DNA from 3 places in the Cytobacillus sp. BC1816 genome. Region 1 is predicted to be linked to each of the others. Evidence: riboswitches for the same ligand, from Rfam matches in the RefSeq annotation. Region 1 holds a riboswitch; each other region holds the start of a gene.
The links. Region 1 has a riboswitch for S-adenosylmethionine ahead of ACR42H_RS23950 (methionine ABC transporter ATP-binding protein). Riboswitches for the same ligand answer to the same signal wherever they lie in the genome.
Positions count from the first base shown of each region.

Region 2: another riboswitch for S-adenosylmethionine. It lies ahead of ACR42H_RS06400 (homoserine dehydrogenase); the one in region 1 lies ahead of ACR42H_RS23950 (methionine ABC transporter ATP-binding protein).
Region 3: another riboswitch for S-adenosylmethionine. It lies ahead of ACR42H_RS23350 (methionine ABC transporter ATP-binding protein); the one in region 1 lies ahead of ACR42H_RS23950 (methionine ABC transporter ATP-binding protein).

Region 1 covers NZ_CP195611.1:4,710,825-4,715,009, forward strand. The annotation lists gene ACR42H_RS23940 (MetQ/NlpA family ABC transporter substrate-binding protein) at 1-247, opposite strand, end outside; gene ACR42H_RS23945 (methionine ABC transporter permease) at 266-916, opposite strand; partial or broken gene ACR42H_RS23950 (methionine ABC transporter ATP-binding protein) at 906-1,936, opposite strand; SAM riboswitch class I at 2,046-2,146, opposite strand; SAM riboswitch class I at 2,249-2,347, opposite strand; gene ACR42H_RS23955 (DMT family transporter) at 2,420-3,334, opposite strand; gene ACR42H_RS23960 (PLP-dependent aminotransferase family protein) at 3,448-4,185, shown strand, end outside.
Region 2 covers NZ_CP195611.1:1,195,716-1,199,900, reverse strand. The annotation lists gene ACR42H_RS06410 (cation:proton antiporter) at 1-15, opposite strand, end outside; gene ACR42H_RS06405 (hypothetical protein) at 308-541, shown strand; gene ACR42H_RS06400 (homoserine dehydrogenase) at 872-2,089, opposite strand; SAM riboswitch class I at 2,202-2,303, opposite strand; gene ACR42H_RS06395 (NUDIX hydrolase) at 2,381-3,019, opposite strand; gene ACR42H_RS06390 (general stress protein) at 3,234-3,848, shown strand; gene yhbH (sporulation protein YhbH) at 3,907-4,185, opposite strand, start outside.
Region 3 covers NZ_CP195611.1:4,593,444-4,597,628, reverse strand. The annotation lists gene ACR42H_RS23355 (O-acetylhomoserine aminocarboxypropyltransferase/cysteine synthase family protein) at 188-1,504, shown strand; SAM riboswitch class I at 1,645-1,748, shown strand; gene ACR42H_RS23350 (methionine ABC transporter ATP-binding protein) at 1,902-2,927, shown strand; gene ACR42H_RS23345 (methionine ABC transporter permease) at 2,920-3,588, shown strand; gene ACR42H_RS23340 (MetQ/NlpA family ABC transporter substrate-binding protein) at 3,601-4,185, shown strand, end outside.

The DNA.
Region 1 (4,185 bases):
ATGCGTTCACATCAAGATCGCCTTCTGCAAGGGCAACGTTCGGCTGCACATAGTCAGAGAATGTGACAACCTCAATTTCAATGCCTTCCTTTTCAGCCTTTTCTGCAATAAAGTCCCAGATGCGTGTATCTGATCCGCTGACACCTAATTTAATCTTTTTTGTTTCTTCTCCGCCAGTTGTGCTTGAGCATGCTGCAGTGAACACAGCCAATGCTAAAATAATGAATGTTAAGAATAGTTTTTTCATGATGTGTTTCCTCCTAATTTATCTTCTTCTTATTTTTTTGGATAAGATATTTCCGAATGACTGCAGGCCTTGGACCATGACAACTAAGATCGCAACAGTAATCAGCATGACTGTTGTATCGAATCGCTGGTAGCCGTAGGTAATGGCGAGGTCACCAAGCCCGCCGCCTCCGACTGCCCCGGCCATAGCCGATGCTCCGACCAATCCGATTGTCGCAATTGTAAAGCCTAATACCAGCGAACTAAGTGCTTCTGGAATCAGGAACTTTAATATTATCTGGCCCGGTGTTGCTCCCATTGCTTCTGCGGCTTCTATGACTCCCGGGTCTACCTCAAGCAATGAGTTTTCTATAAATCTTGCAATATATGGCCCGGCATAAAAGACAAGCGGCACTACGGCTGCAGCCGTACCAATCGATGTTCCAACAATAAGCCTGGTAATGGGGATAATGGCTACCATTAAAATAATGAAGGGAACCGATCTGAAAATATTAATAATGCTGTTTATGATGTTAAAAACAACAAGGTTTTCCAGCAGATGCCCTTTCCTTGTCACGACAAGCAATATGCCAAGCGGCAGTCCGATAACAGCTGAAAACAGCAATGAGAATGCCACCATTTGAATCGTTTCGATTAAGGCTTCGATGATTTTTTCCTGGTTAACTAGCACGTGTTGTCACTTCCTTTATTGAAACTTTTTCCTGGCTGATGTACTGAATAGCACGTCTGATTTCACTGTCCGGACCTTGGAATTCGACAATCAGGTTACCAAACGGCGTTCCCTGAAGTTCAGTAATATTTCCAAACAGGACGTTGAAGTCGATATTAAACTTTTTGGCAACCTGCGAGAGGAGCGGCTGCCCGGCAGAATTTCCAACAAAGTTGATTCTAAATACCTTTTGAAGCCCTTGCTGTTTTTCAATCACTTCTTTAATAGAGTCAGGGATTTGATCATTCATGACAGTGCTGACAAAGTTCTTCGCTGTTGGTGTTTTTGGTGAGGAAAAGACATTGAAGACGGTTCCTTCTTCGATAATTTTTCCTGCCTCTATTACAGCGACACGATCACAGATCTCTCTGATTACAGACATTTCATGGGTAATGATCAGTATAGTAATGTTGTATTCTTTATTTATTTTTTTCAGCAGCTGCAGGATTGAGCTGGTTGTCTGCGGATCCAGCGCTGAAGTTGCTTCATCACATAATAGAATGGAAGGCTGGGTCGCCAGCGCCCTGGCAATTCCGATCCGCTGCTTTTCCCGCCTGACAGCTGATCAGGATAGCTGTTCGCCTTGTCTGCAAGCCCCACGAATTCTAATAGTTCATGGACACGCTTTTTGATTTCATCTTTTGGGACCTTAGCCAGTGTGAGCGGCATCGCCACATTGGCATACACTGTTTTTGAGTTTAAAAGGTTAAAATGCTGAAAGACCATCCCGATGTTTCTTTTCACTTCGCGAATTTCTCTTACAGATAAAGCCGTCAGATCATGTCCGCTGACAATGACCTTTCCTGAAGTCGGCTTCTCCAGCCAATTGACACAGCGTATCAAAGAGCTCTTTCCCGCACCGCTGAAGCCGATGACTCCGAAAATCTCACCCTTGTTAATCTTTAAGTCTATTCCATTTAAGGCAGCTACCTGCTGGCCTCCGCTTTCATAGACTTTCTTTAAATTCTGAAACTCTATCATGCAGCCTCTCTCCTTTTCTAAATGTTATATATAATTATCCCTATATGAAAACTAAGAATTATATCCTGAAATTTACCCCTTCCATCAGAAGAGGTTTTTTGAAGTCCCCTCCTTATCTTTCAGGCTATCGCCTGCTGGATTTGGCACAGTGCAGTCTGCCTGCTGCCGAAGCTTCATTGGGCCAGTTCCCTCTGCTTCTCTCGATAAGAATTATTCATATGTTTATGAATAGAATCTTGATGCATTTTTTTCGGATAAAAACAAAAACCCTCTTCTAAAGAAAGAAGAGGGCAGCATTTATCAATGGTCCTCTCCTTATCTTTCAAGCAATGCTTGCTGGATTTGGCACGGTACATGCTGTCCGCTGCCGAGGTGTCATAGGGCCAGTCCCTCAACCTCTCTTGATAAGAAGATTTTTATTATTCGGTTGTTTAATATGCTTACTACTTTACCACCTTAAAGAAAAGGATGTCAATCATTATTTCAAATATTTTCACTTGATTCATTTTCAAAAATTTCTGTTACTTTAACGGAGCTATCTTTACGGTGAATAATCATCACACCTGCTAGAGCGATCATACCACCCGCAATGGATAATATAGTCGGCACCTCTCCCAGCCAAATCCAAGCAATGACAAACGCTATTGCTGGTGTCAGATAAAGAGAGCTTGTCGCTTCAGAAGTCCCTCCTATGGACGCAAGAAAAGCGAGGGCAATATATGGAACTACCGTTGGAAAAATCCCCAAATAGATGACACTAAAAGTGGATTCGGCCGACGCATGAAGGATCTCATTACCAAGCCCTGGAAGATAAATCAGCATAAAACTAGTCCCTGCCCATACCGTATAGGATGTAAATGACAAAAATCCGTATTTATTAAAATATTTAGTCTGAAACACGAAATAGATGCTTTCTGAAACGGAAGCAAGCAGGACGAATAAAACACCGGTTTGGAGTTCAAACCCGCCTCCTGCACCAAGCGAAATAAGTGCGGCACCCGCAAAACTGACTGCGGAACCAGTCCACCTTACCCTTCCAAACCTTTCCCTTAAAAATAGAGCAGCCAAAGCAGCCGAAAAGATCGGCGTCATTGATACAATCAAGCTTGCCGGCCCGGCGCTTACTGTTTTTTCCCCAATGTTGAGTGCTGTGTGATAAACCGTAAAACCAAGGAATCCAAGTATAAAAATAGCAGGAAGATCTCTCATATCCGGAAGGCGCATCTTTGTCAGCAGCGCTAAGACACCAAGTGCAGCGGAACCAACTAAAAGTCTAAAAAGGGCAAGGTGCTCCGGGGAGTACGATTCAAGCCCAGCCCGAATTCCCGGGAATGCGGATGCCCATAGAATGATGATAGAACTATGCGCCCCGATTATCATTAGTTTTTTATGAGCCAACTTCATCCCCCTTATCAACATTTCCAGCCATTATCTGTGCTGCTTTTCATGATAGTTAATAACTGATACAATGTCCTCAACCAATTAGGAAAGAATTTTGCCAGCCAATTTTCATGAAGGCGGTTATGCGGATGGATACAACACAATTGCCAAAATATCAGCAAATTATTGAGACTATTAAAGAGAAGATTTCCAAAGGTGAATGGCCAATCGGAAGTAAAATTCCAAGCCAGCGGAAACTGGCTGAGGAGTTTGGAGTAAACCGAAGCACAATTATCACTGCTCTGGAAGAACTGGCTGCAGATGGACTAATAGAAGGGAAAACAGGGGTTGGCACTAAGGTTATTAATAATACATGGACACTTCTCGCTTCCAGGCAGTCTGCCAACTGGAGTGAATATATCGATACAGGGATACACAGAGCAAGCGAAAAAATCGTTCAGGAAATTAATGACTTAGAAATGGATCCCGCTTTTATACAGCTCAGCAAAGGAGAGCTTTCCCCTGAAATTTTCCCTGTGCAAACGATGCAGAAAGTTTTAAAGGAAGCTGCTGATGAATTGAGTGAACTCGGTTATGAGGAACCAAAGGGATATTTGCCATTAAGACAGGCAGTCAGTGAGTATTTGGCAGCATCCGGAATATACGCTTCTCCTTCCTCCATACTTATTGTTTCTGGAGGTCTGCAAGCCCTTCAGCTTGTTTCACTGGGCCTTGTGCAAAGAGGGGCACCCGTATTTCTGGAAAAGCCCTCTTACTTATATTCATTACAGCTCTTCCGTTCATCAGGCATGAATTTAAAAGGCCTGCCAATGGATAAGGAGGGAATTATTACGAAAAGCATCTCTTTG
Region 2 (4,185 bases), 1.8 Mb from region 1:
AAGAGGCAAATTCATATTCCGTATTTCATCCTTTTCTGAATCTGTATTTTTACGGACTTCAATACCCTCTTTGTCTGAATTTCACTCCTGTCAGTTAGATCCAAAATCGGATAGAACAAATTGTGTACTTCCCTCCAAGGATTGTTTTTTCGATTGTGCTTAATCTCGGCAATGAATACTAAAATATTGATATAGAGAAAATTCGACAGGTCCCTGGCACCAATAAAATTTGTCGATAAAAAAACAAGCTATATTACTGGACTTTTTTTATTAAAGCGTTTATTTTACTATAAAAAGGCAATATTCTATGTATAAGTTCAATAAAACGGAATGGGATGGTGTTACGATGGCAGACAAGAAAAATGTTAAAACTCCCGGCAAAGATCTCAATATTGGTGCGAATGTTTCATTAAACGGCCTGGTAACAGCTGTTTTTGATAATATGGTCCATGTCCAGATTGGTGCTAAGATTGTAACGGTCCATGTAAAAGACCTTTATTCTGGATTAAATAAACCTTTATTAAAAAACCAGCAGGCATAAAGTGAAACTTCAATCAGTGGGGGGCTTTATACCCCACTGATTGTAAGTTGAGGCCCACAGGAAGTGCGGATTACAAAGACGTTGACACAGGAAAAGGAAAGCTGCGGCAGCGATGCATAGCTTTTTGGAGGACGTGGCGTTTTTAGTCTTTGTTCTGCTGTCTGGCCTTTATGGGCAGTTGGACTCCCGCTTACCTCTTTCGATTCCTCTGAGTCTTGAAGAGGGGGGCATACTGCCCGTTAGACTTCGATAACATCCACCATCTCTAAACATACTTCAGGAGGGGCAGCTCATAAGCTTGCCCCTCCTGTTTTTCATTATGTTTTCAGGTTATACTGTTTGTACCTGTTTATTTTCCTTTGCAGCCGGAGCATAGTCTCCAAGCACCTGATAAGCCTTCAAATCTGATGTATCTAATAATGACACAGCTTCCAATGATGCCTTAAAGATGAATACTTCTTTTGACACTTTGCTGATTATTTCACACCCCTCAGGCAATTCCGCTTTATCAGCATCACCCCAAATAATCCAAACTGGCTCGTAAATAACAGTTCCCTCCGGCCTGCCTTCCTCAAAGACTGAAGGAATATCCCCTCTGCCTACATGAATCAAATCTTCAATAATTGCGCTAGCTGTCGGAAACATGCCGGCTCCAGGACCCTGCAAGCTGATATTCCCGACTATATCCGCATCAATTGAAACTGCATTTTGCACTCCTTCTACTCTGTACAAGGGATGTTCCTCCCCCGTCAAGACCGGTTTTACAGTACAGCGGATAGTATCTTTTTCCCTCTCAATCGATGCTACATGTTTAAATTTCAGTCCCAGGGAATCAGCCATACGAATTTGTTCAATTGTAATGTCAGTAATGCCTTCTCTAACAGATTTTCCTTGCGCCGGTGCTTTCCCAAACACCAGCTCACTCAGAACAACCGCTTTGTAAAAAGCGTCATATCCTTCGATATCATTTTTGGGATCGGCTTCTGCATATCCTTTTTCCTGAGCTATTTTCAGTGCTTCTTCAAATGATAAGTTCTCTTCGCGCATACTTGTCAAAATGAAATTCGATGTGCCATTTAAAATTCCTTCTATCCGTTCAATCTTGTTGGCATTCAGCAGCTGCTTAATAGTCTGAATTATAGGGATTCCGCCTCCTACTGTTGCTTCGAATCCTAATGATACATTATTCTCTTTTGCGAGCCTAGTAAGCTCACTTCCATGGAATGCAAACATCTCCTTATTTGCTGTAATGACATGGCATCCTCTCGATATTGCCTGGCGCAGATACGTATACCCTGGTTCCCTGCCAACAATGGCATCAATTACGACATCAAGCTTAGGAAGGTCAATAATATCTTGAAAGTCATCAGTTAAAAGCACCTCATCATCAGGCACAGAATGCTTACTCACATTTTTGACAAGGATGGCAGAGACCTTCACTTCTTTCCCGAATATTGCCTGAAGCCTTCCCTGATGTTTGCTGATCGTTTCATACACTCCTTTTCCAACTGTTCCAAACCCCAATAGCCCAATCGTTATCGCTGACATTTCTCATTCCTCCTGGTTCATGTTTAAAGTACAGATACTTATAAAAACAAAAAAACCCTTCCGTCTATTACAGACAAGAAGGGGTTTGAATTTACTTTCCGTTCATTCCGCCTTCTTATCTTCGGAAAATGATTTCCTCTGAATTTGGCACCGTGCATAAATGCTGGTTGCCGAGGCTTCATAGGGTCAGTCCCTCCGCCTCTCTTGATAAGAAGTTTCTAAGTATTCAATTTATATGAATCATAAACATTTATAAGGACTGCGTCAACCTTTTTTGAAAAAATATTTTCTTCAAACGCTTTCATTTTCCTCGAAATCTTCAATAATGATTTCAAGAAAATGCTTAAGAATTCTGGCAGTCATCCCCCAAATAACCTTATCCTCAAAAAAGTAAAATACTTCTTCTACTTTCCTTGTCTGCCAATTGTAATTTTCGCCTCCGGCAATCAAGTCAAAAGGAAAATTTTCTTCGGGCTCTACTTTAAAATTCACGTGATACGTTTCCGGCTTTACTTTTTTTAGAAAGGAAAGAGGCACGGTAAAAACTTCTTCTACTTCGTCAGGGTTTGGCACGATCTGATCAGGATTATGGATAATACCTGCATAAGGGTAAATAATTTGTCCGAAGGAAATCATGTAATCCAACGGGGACACATCTGTGATGCTGTCTTCACTTATGCCAAGTTCCTCTGAGGTCTCACGGATGGCCGTATGCTCCTCATCCCTGTCTTCCGGATCTATTCTTCCGCCGGGGAAACAGACCTCCCCAGGCTGCCTTCTCATTGTAAGTGAACGCACCTCAAAAAGGACATGTGTCTCCTTATTCATCTCAACAAGCGGAAGCAAAATAGCGAATTTTGAAAATCGCTCACTCCCTAAAACGACTGGGGTCCTGTTACTTAATCTTTTAGCCAGTTTCTCAATCTCCATATCCCCACCTCCAGCAGCAATTCCAATTTATTGGCTATTACCTTTATCATACTGTATTTACTGTGTTTTATTAATTCATACGGCTTGTACCATGTAATGATCCAGGACAGTCTATTATTTTGATGACTGTCCGCCCTTCAAAATATAAAAGAAAGTTTCTCCTCCTGCAATTCAGGGAAAATAGAAAATACAATATGACATGAGGAGTGAAAACATGAAGAAAAATATATTAGTAGGCGGGTATGATACACAGGAAGAGCTGAGAGATGCTATTGAAGGGGCAGAGTCAAACGGGTATCAGAAAGACAACCTGGTGATTGTTTCAAAAGATGGTGCGAATCTTGAAAGCTTTGCAGACAATTATGGAGTGAACTTGCGAATAGTCGGATCCCAGGAGCTCGGCAATCAGCGCTTTCTTGATTCAGTGAAAGCCCTTTTTATGGGAGAAAATCCAGCCACAAGTTCAGGAATGGATCCTGATAAAAAAGATGGTACACGGTTTGATGACCATGACCTGGATAAATACGCAAGCATGGTGTTTGATGGAAAATATGTCTTAATCGCAGATTACTACGGGAACTATCCTACTTCCCAGGAAGACAATCAAACGATCAGTGCTGTAGACTCAGAAGGAAACCTCGAAAGCGCTTCAGCACGGGAAGTTGTCCATGAAGCAGATATCAAAACACTGGAAGATAAATCCAGCAACTCATGTGCTGCCGATCATCAGGAAATCAATCGTGTTCACTTTTCCCCCAAGTCTCTTGATGTGAAAACCAGTGCTGAATTAAACTGGGATGATCGGCTTACAAAGGAAAGGCTCAAATAGCAATTGGCCCCCCGTATGGGGTCTTTTTTTAGAAATAAAAAAGAGAGGTTCCCCTCTCTTAAGCATACTTCTTCTTATCTTCCTCCTCTTTGAAGAAACTCTTCATTGCATGGAATACATCTGCTTTTTGCTTAAGGATATAATAGCGAAAATCCTCATTTTTAATATTTTTATAGGCTGACATCAGGGTTGAGTGGCGGTTATACTGGTTGACCTCGCCGTATCCGAACATATTGGACACCTTCATCAGGTCTTCCACAAGCTTAACACAGCGGGCATTGTCAGAGGTCAGGTTATCACCGTCCGAGAAGTGGAAAGGGTAAATATTATATTTGCG
Region 3 (4,185 bases), 120 kb from region 1:
CTTTGATATTTGTTAACTGTCTAGCTCCAGGCGCCATCGGCTCTTAGGTCTAAGTTAATCCGTCAAAAGGTTAAAGAGCAGCCTTTCAGACGGTTCGTCTTATGCTTGCCGCCGATAAGCGGGCGCCTTGCGCTTTTCTTAGTTCTTCAATAAGAAATACTAAAATTTTTATAGAGGAGAGAAAGCAATGACTGATAAACAAAAAAATTACCGTTTTGAAACAATTGGAGTACATGGGGGACTGAAGCCAGACCCTGTAACTGGCGCAAGGGCGTTACCGATTTACCAGAATAATGCTTACCAGTTCAAGAATACAGATCACGCTGCAGATCTCTTTGCTCTTAAAGAACCAGGATATATTTATAGCAGGATACATAATCCGACTGTAAGTGTATTTGAGGAAAGAGTGGCCTTGCTTGAAGGAGGAGTTGGGGCCCTGGCTCTTGCAAGCGGACAGTCTGCCATTACGCTTGCCATTTTAAACATAGCTGAAGCAGGGGATGAAATTATTGCTGCGTCCAATTTATATGGCGGTACTTATAATTTGTTTGCAGTCACACTTCCCAAGTATGGAATTAAAGTGAAACTGGTAGATCCAAAAGATCCGGAAAATTTCCGTAACGCAATGACAGATAAAACAAAGGCCATTTTTGCCGAAACGATTGGAAACCCAAGCTTAAAAATCCTGGATATTGAAAAGGTTGCAGCAATTGCACACGAGAATGGTGTGCCTCTAATTGTCGATAACACCTTTGCTACACCTTATCTATGCAGGCCTATCGAACATGGTGCTGACATTGTTATACACTCTGCGACTAAATGGCTGCTCGGTAATGGAACCACAATGGGAGGAATTATAGTAGATGGCGGAAAATTTGACTGGAATTCCCATAAGTTTCCGGGCTTTACAGAACCTGATCCGAGCTACCATGATATTGTCTATAGTGAAGCAATTGGCGAGGCGGCCTATATTATCAAAGCGCGCGTTCAGCTGTTAAGAGACTTAGGTCCTGCTATGAGTGCGCAAAGTGCATTTCAATTTACATTGGGGCTTGAGACTTTGCATGTACGTATGAAAGAGCATGTTGCCAATACGAAAAAAGTAGTGGAGTATCTAGAGGCGCATCCAGCTGTTAATTGGGTGCTTTATCCTGGGCATGAAAGCCATCCGGACAAAAAATTGGCGGATAAATACTTGCCTAAAGGAGCTGGAGCTGTGGCTGTGTTTGGAATTGCTGGCGGAAGAGAAGCTGGGGCCAAGCTAATAAACAGCCTGCAGCTTTGGGCACATGTGGCAAATGTCGGGGATGCTAAGAGCCTGATTATCCACCCTGCAAGTACCACTCACCAGCAGCTGGATGAAGAAGGTTTAAAAGCTGCGGGAGTGCCGGAGGATCTAATTCGAATTTCTATCGGAATCGAGAATGCGGAAGATTTGATTGAAGATCTGGAACAGGCGATAGAAGCAGCTGCAGGCATTACATCACTTGCTGCGAAGGCATAAAGGAAAATTTACCATTCATTTTTTTCCGAAAGTTTAAAATTTCTTCGTTGACACCTTTTTGATAGCTGTGATACGATAGCAAACGTAATTAATAAACTGCTAAATTTATTTAAAGTATTAATTGAATATAAATCGTTACGCTCTTATCAAGAGAGGTGGAGGGAAGTGCCCTATGAAGCCCGGCAACCGTCAATTAATTGAAATGGTGCCAATTCACTCAAAGCATAGCTTTGACAGATGAGAGAAAGGACTTAATTTTTAATGCCTTTCTGCTCATGTGCAGAAAGGCATTTTTGCTTTTAGCGCATGAAAGCCTATAAGGAGTAAAAAATAGGGAAATAAAAGCAGTCTAATAATTATAATCTGTATCTTTCGATTAAAGAGGTGACAATTCACGTTGATTTATATAAAAGATGTACAGAAGATTTTCTCTTCAAAGAAAGGCCAGGTAAAAGCAGTTGACGATGTAAACCTGGAAGTAAAAGAAGGAGAAATCTTCGGAGTTATCGGATATAGCGGTGCAGGTAAAAGTACCTTGATCCGCATGCTGAATGGGCTGGAGCTTCCTACCCATGGCAGTGTGACAGTTGCAGGCAATGAGGTTTCAAAGATAAAGGGAAGCAAACTAAGAAAAGCGCGTCAGGAAATAAGCATGATCTTCCAGCATTTCAATCTATTATGGTCGAGAACGGTAAGGGAGAATATCGCTTTTCCGCTTGAAATCGCTGGTATTTCCCGGCAGGAAAGGCTGAAAAGGGTTGATGAACTCATTAAACTCGTTGGCCTTGAAGGAAGAGAAGATGCCTATCCTTCCCAGCTCAGCGGCGGTCAAAAACAAAGGGTTGGAATTGCCAGAGCCCTTGCCAATAATCCAAAAGTACTGCTTTGTGATGAGGCGACATCTGCACTTGATCCGCAGACTACAGATTCCATTTTGGAGCTGCTTGTTGACATCAATGAGCGTCTGGGCTTAACGATTGTCCTAATTACTCATGAAATGCACGTTATCCGTAAAATCTGCCATCGGGTTGCAGTCATGGAAGGTGGTCGAATTGTTGAAATCGGGCCAGTATTGGATGTGTTTAGGAATCCAAAAGCTTTGATAACAAAGCGGTTTGTTCAGCAGGTGACAGAGCCTGAAGAAACTAAGGAAACGGTTGATCACCTGGTCGATTTGTATCCAAAAGGAAAAGTAGTGCAATTAGGGTTTGTGGGCGAATCAGCTGAACAGCCATTGATTACAAACCTGATCCGTAATTTCCAGGTAACCGTAAATATACTTCAGGGAAAGATTTCCCAGACGCAGAACGGTTCCTACGGTACTTTATTCATTCATGTTGATGGAGAGGCAGAGGAAGTTGCAAAAGCGATTGAATTTATTCATTCTCAGCAGGTGGGCGTGGAGGTGATTTCCAATGCTTAACGAATGGTTTCCAAATGTGAAGTGGGACTCCATGTGGGAAGCTACAATGGAAACTCTTTATATGACAGCTATTTCTGTTCTCGCAACTTTTATTTTAGGTGCAATTCTGGGACTGCTGCTCTTCCTGACCTCCAAGGGCAACATTTGGGAAAACGCAGCAATTAATAAAATTATTTCAGCTTTCGTCAACATATTCCGCTCAATTCCGTTTATCATTCTGATCGTGTTATTGATTCCATTTACCAAGCTTCTTCTTGGGACAATGATCGGGGAAGATGCAGCACTGCCTGCATTAATTATTGGTGCCGCCCCGTTTTATGCCCGTATGGTGGAAATAGGCTTGAGGGAAATAGATAAAGGTGTAATTGAAGCGGCCAAGTCTATGGGTGCAAAAACAAGCACAATTATCTGGAAGGTTCTGCTTCCGGAATCAATGCCCGCCCTTGTTTCAGGAATTACGGTTACAGCCATCGCGCTGGTAGGCTACACAGCCATGGCCGGTGTCATCGGTGCTGGCGGACTTGGAAACCTTGCTTACCTGGAAGGATTCCAGAGGAGCCGCAGTGATGTGACGCTTATGGCGACTGTCATTATTCTAGTAATTGTATTTATCATCCAGTTTATTGGAGATATCATAACAACAAAATTAGACAAACGTTAAGGAGAGATTTATATGAAAAAGTGGTTATCACTTGCTCTTGCACTTGCAGTAGCACTTGTTCTCGCAGCTTGCGGGACTTCAGAAGAAGACGGCAATGCCGGTGAAGGCGGAGAAAGTAAAGAAAGCACTAAAATTACAGTAGGGGCTTCCAACGTACCTCACGCTGAAATTCTTGAAGAGGCAAAGCCATTGCTTGAAGAAAAAGGCTTTGAACTTGATGTTGTGCCATTCCAGGATTATGTATTGCCAAACCAAGCACTTGAGTCTAAAGAGCTGGATGCAAACTATTTCCAGCATATTCCTTACCTTGAGTCACAGAAAGCTGAACATGGATATGATTTTACAAATGCAGGCGGAATTCATATTGAGCCAATCGGAGTATATTCTCAAAAATATAAGAGCCTTGACGAACTTCCTGAGGGTGCATCAATCATCATGAGCAACTCAGTAGCAGACCATGGCCGTATTCTCTCCATGCTTGAAGCAGAGGGACTTATTACTTTAAATGAAGATGTGGAAAAAACCGAAGCAACTCTGGATGATATTAAAGACAATCCTAAAAAGTTAAAGTTTGATACTGAATATGAAGCGTCACTT